2 regions of the Bradyrhizobium sp. BEA-2-5 genome follow, and region 2 is predicted to be linked to the other one. Evidence: predicted binding sites of a transcription regulator. Region 2 holds the regulator's gene; the other holds the start of a gene.
What was found. The regulator PhoB, encoded in region 2, activates phosphate uptake and scavenging genes when phosphate is short. The targets are predictions, from matches to a motif close to TGTCATNNANCTGTCAT.
Positions count from the first base shown of each region.

Region 1: a site for PhoB is predicted at 1,095-1,111, ahead of RX327_RS02050 (DUF2794 domain-containing protein). Genes of this name have one in related genera too.

Region 1 covers NZ_CP136629.1:432,159-434,552, reverse strand. The annotation lists gene RX327_RS02055 (Bax inhibitor-1/YccA family protein) at 1-320, shown strand, start outside; gene RX327_RS02050 (DUF2794 domain-containing protein) at 667-1,038, opposite strand; gene RX327_RS02045 (DUF1223 domain-containing protein) at 1,577-2,338, opposite strand.
Region 2 covers NZ_CP136629.1:985,261-987,654, reverse strand. The annotation lists gene RX327_RS04485 (IS110 family transposase) at 68-1,009, shown strand; gene phoB (phosphate regulon transcriptional regulator PhoB) at 1,053-1,763, opposite strand; gene phoU (phosphate signaling complex protein PhoU) at 1,893-2,394, opposite strand, start outside.

The DNA.
Region 1 (2,394 bases), 550 kb from region 2:
GCTACACCACCAAGCGTGACCTCACCGGGATGGGCTCGTTCCTGTTCATGGGCCTGATCGGCATCGTCCTCGCCAGCCTGGTGAACCTGTTCCTGGCCAGCTCGATGCTGCAGTTCATCGTGTCGGTGGTCGGCGTGCTGGTGTTCTCGGGCCTCACCGCCTGGGACACCCAGCGGCTGAAGAACGACTACATCTACGGCTACGCCTCGGCCGGCGGTGACATCGCAGAGCGTGCGGCCATCACCGGCGCGCTGTCGCTGTACCTGAACTTCATCAACCTGTTCACGCTGCTGCTGCAGCTGCTCGGCCAGCGCGAGTAAGCGCCTCGAGCGAGCCGATCGATCAAACCTTGCAGTCCAAGCCCCGGCCACACGGCCGGGGCTTTTCTTTTGCGCGAGGCAAAATGCGGCGTAGCCCGGATGGAGCGTCCGGGTAAGTCTTTGGAGAGACCGGCCCCGGATTGCGTGCGCTTCATCCGCGCTACGGTTTCTTCTCCTCCCCGCTGAAAGGGGGAAGGTCGGGATGGGGGTCAGCCGCAGACGACGGCGTATGTGGAGGGAGAATATCCCCGCCCGCTTTGCTTTGGCGAGCAAAGCGACCTCCCCTTTTCAAGGGGAGGTTGGAACGTGAGTAGCCCGGATGGACCAACGGGTCGCGCGAACGCGCTTAAACCACCGCCAGCTTCCGATCGATCACCAGCAGCACCCGCTCGAGCTCATGGCCGCGGCGCAGGATCAGCCCGGTCGCCGAGATCACGCTGTACATGCCCTGCTTGCGCGCGAGCCGCGGGTCCTTCTCGATGCGATAGATCGGCACCTCCGAGGCGCGGCGATAGACCGAGAACACGGCGCGGTCCTTCAGGAAGTCGATGGCGTAGTCGCGCCATTCGCCGTCGGCAACCATGCGGCCGTAGAGATTGAGAATCCGGTGCAGCTCAAGTCGATTGAATGTCACGCGGTTGGGCTGAGGGGTCGCGGCGGCGGTGCGCGCCGCGGCACGACTCCCGCTCGGATCAGTGTCCTCCGAGATCAAACTCATCGAGCGCCTCCTGTCACCTCGGTGACGATCGGGTTCCGAAGGCCCCTGTTCGGGATCGTCACGAGAGTGACATGATCGCGCTAAGCGAGGGGGCCCGCAAGGGGCCAATCGCAATGCAACCGGGCCTTAACCACCGCCGCGCGCGGCGGATTGTCCGGAAAACCGCAGAGTCACGGGAACGTTAGCGGAATCATATTGCTGCCCCACTTCCGCCCATCGCCCGCCCCGCTGCCCTGCGAAAAGGAAACCCTGCGTTGACCCGGTCCTTTCGGTTCCGGATTCCTCAGCCCCCAGCCCCCCGGGGTCGTCGGGATCGGGCCTGTTCGCAGGGGAGTCAAATCCCAACACTGGGCCAACGAAAGTTGGTCCTTTTTGTTTTGGGGCCTGCGCAAGCGAGACGCGCGCAAAGCCCCGGCGCCTTCCTTTCGGCAAATCACTGAATGCAGGTTTGTCGCCATGCGCGGCTGACGACAACATGCGTGCGGCCAGCGACGCGACTGGCCGAAGCCAGCTTATCGCGCCTTATTGTGGCGAGGCGCTAGTGAAGCGAGGTGAAGGCAGCGCCGAGCATCGGGCCCGGCTTGTCGCGGTTGCCGTCCTGGACGTACACCGCAGCAGCATCGACACCGTCACGCGTGATGTTCTCCAGCGGCACGGTCCAGCTCCCGGACGAACCGGTCCAGTCGCCGACCTTGAGCAGGTTGCGCACCACGTTGTGATAGGTGACCTGCTGTCCGCGATTCTCGCCACGGGTGATCGCGATCGGCACCGACTTGGCGATCGAGCAGATCCAGACCTCGCCGTGCGAGACCGCGGGCGACTTCGATGCGGCGACCGACACATTGATCTGCTTGCCGGTCAGCGTCATCGTCACCGGCACCGACATCACGCTGCCGCCCTTCTCGGTGTCCTTGATCGCGCTCTCGATGCTGGCGCGGTCGCTGCCGATGACATGCGTGGAGCCGTTGACGACGGCCTGCGGCGTGTAGACCTCGCGGTCGCCGCGCATGCGCGAATAGGCACGCTGCCGTGCAGAGAAGCGCGAGTCCGCCAGCGTGTCTTTCCAGCCGAGATAGTCCCAATAGTCGATCGGCATGCTCAACGCGATGATCGAGGGGTCTTTCGAGAGATCGCCGATGATCTGGTCGGCGGGCGGGCAGGAGGAGCAGCCCTGCGAGGTAAACAATTCAACAACGGCGCGGGGATCAGCGTGCGCGGGACGGATGATCGCGACGATTGCGCAGATGCCAAGGGCGCTCGACCATCGCGAGATACAGGTATAGGCCATCATCGCTGTCATACTGCGAACCAGTCGTGATGATTTCCATCCGTAATTGTACGGAGCATGAAGTCTGT
Region 2 (2,394 bases):
TCCATTACCAACCTGAACAGTTGCACGAGGCTGCGCCAACAGACCTCGCATCACAGGGACAGGCACCGTGATCATACCCCCTCGTTATGTCGGAATCGACGTCTCCAAGAAGCATCTCGATATCTTTGATGAAGCTGACGGCGTGTCCAGGCGCATCGCCAACGCGGCACAGGCCATCACACAGCAGGTGGCGCGTTGGCGATGCGATGCGCTGGTCGTCTTCGAGGCCACGGGCGCCTATGACCTCGCGCTTCGCGAGGCCCTAAGCCAGGCCGGTGTCCGCTTCGCTCGGATCAATCCGGCTCGAGCTCGCGATTTTGCGCGGGCCAGCGGCCAACTTGCCAAAACCGATCCGATCGATGCACGGATGCTGGCGGCCTTTGGCCGGGTCATGCAGCCGGCAACCGAGCGGGCCGCCAATCCCGCCCGCAACGCTTTGGCAGGGCTTGCAAAACGGCGGGACCAACTGGTTCTCATGCGCGCGCAGGAGAAGAACCGGCGCAGCGAGGCCGACGACCGCGCCATGGCCGAACGGATCAGTCGGCTCATTGAGGTTCTCGACGGCGAGATCGCCGAGATCGAGGCCGATATCAACGCATTGACCAAGGCCGAGCCGGAGATCGCGGACGATGCGCGGTTGATGCGCTCACTGCCGGGCGTGGGTCCCGTGGCTTGCATGCAGCTGATCGCGAAGATGCCGGAACTTGGACATGTTGGAGCGAAGCAGATCGCCGCGCTCGCGGGCCTTGCCCCCTTCAACGTCGACAGCGGCGCCTTCCGTGGAAAACGCAAGATCGCCGGCGGCCGAAAGCGCGTTCGTGACGCCCTCTATATGGCGGCTCTGAACGCGGTTCGTCGGGCCGATCCATTCAAGGCCTTCTACGCGCGGCTGCGACAGGTCGGCAAACCAGCCAAGCTCGCTCTCATTGCCGTCGCCAGGAAGCTCCTAACGGTCCTCAACGCCATGATGCGCGACAGAAAGCCCTACCTGCAGACCAAGCCGACATAACAGTTGCCGGCTCCCGTGCGCAATTGCGCACTAGTTGTGGCCGTTACGGCTGCGGCTCCGCCTTCGCAAACCGATCGTCCAGCGCATAACCGGCGCCACGGACGGTGCGGATCGGATCCTGCTCGCGGCCGAGATTGAGCAGCTTGCGCAGGCGGCCGATGTGGACGTCGACAGTGCGCTCGTCGATGTAGATGTCACGGCCCCAGACGCTGTCGAGCAGCTGCTCGCGCGAGAACACGCGGCCGGGATGCTCCAGGAAGAACTCCAGCAGACGGTATTCGGTCGGGCCGAGATCGATCGGCCGGCCCGAACGCGCCACGCGGCGCTTGTCGCGGTCGAGCTCGATATCGCCATAGGCGAGCACGGTGGCGAGCCGCTCGGGGCTGGCGCGCCTGAGCAGGCCCTTCACGCGGGCCAGCAGCTCCGGCACCGAGAACGGCTTGACGATGTAGTCGTCGGCACCGGTCGCAAGTCCCCGCACCCGCTCGCTTTCCTCGCCGCGCGCGGTCAGCATAATGATCGGCAGCTGCTTGGTTTCGGGACGGGTGCGCAGCCGCCGGCACAGCTCGATGCCCGACAGGCCCGGCAGCATCCAGTCGAGCACGATCAGATCGGGAATGTGCTCCTTGAGGCGGGTGTCGGCATCATCGCCGCGCATCACCGTCTCGACGTCATAGCCTTCCGCATCGAGATTGTAGCGCAACAGCGTCGTCAGCGCTTCCTCGTCTTCGACTACCAGAATGCGTGCGCTCATCGGTTTAAGTTCTTTCTCTGTGGTGATCCGTTGCCCAGACGCAAACCGAAACGCTTACTTCCTTGAGCATAGTCCCCGCGGAAACGAGTTGTCGAAGGACAATCCGGTTCCGCGCTTGCCGATCAAGCCTCAGCTGCCCGGCACCGTCGTGGCGAAGGTCGTCATGTCGCCCTTCGGCCGCTTGTCGGTGATCGCCTGGCCCTCGATCATGTAGAACACGGTCTCGGCGATGTTGGTGGCGTGGTCGCCGATCCGCTCGATGTTCTTGGCACAGAACATCAGATGGATGCAGAACGAGATGTTGCGCGGATCCTCCATCATGTAGGTGAGGAGTTCGCGGAACAGCGAGGTGCAGATGGCGTCGACTTCCTCGTCGCCCTTCCACACCGCCATCGCCGCCGGCAGATCGTGCGCGGCATAGGCGTCCAGCACCGACTTGACCTGCTGCTGCACGAGGTCGGTCATGTGCTCCAGGCCGCGGAACAGCTTGAGCGGGTGGAAGTCGGTCTCCAGCGCGGCGACACGCTTGCCCATGTTCTTGGCGAGATCGCCGATCCGCTCGAGGTCGGTCGCAACGCGCATGGCCCCGACGATCTCGCGCAGATCGACGGCCATCGGCTGGCGGCGGGCG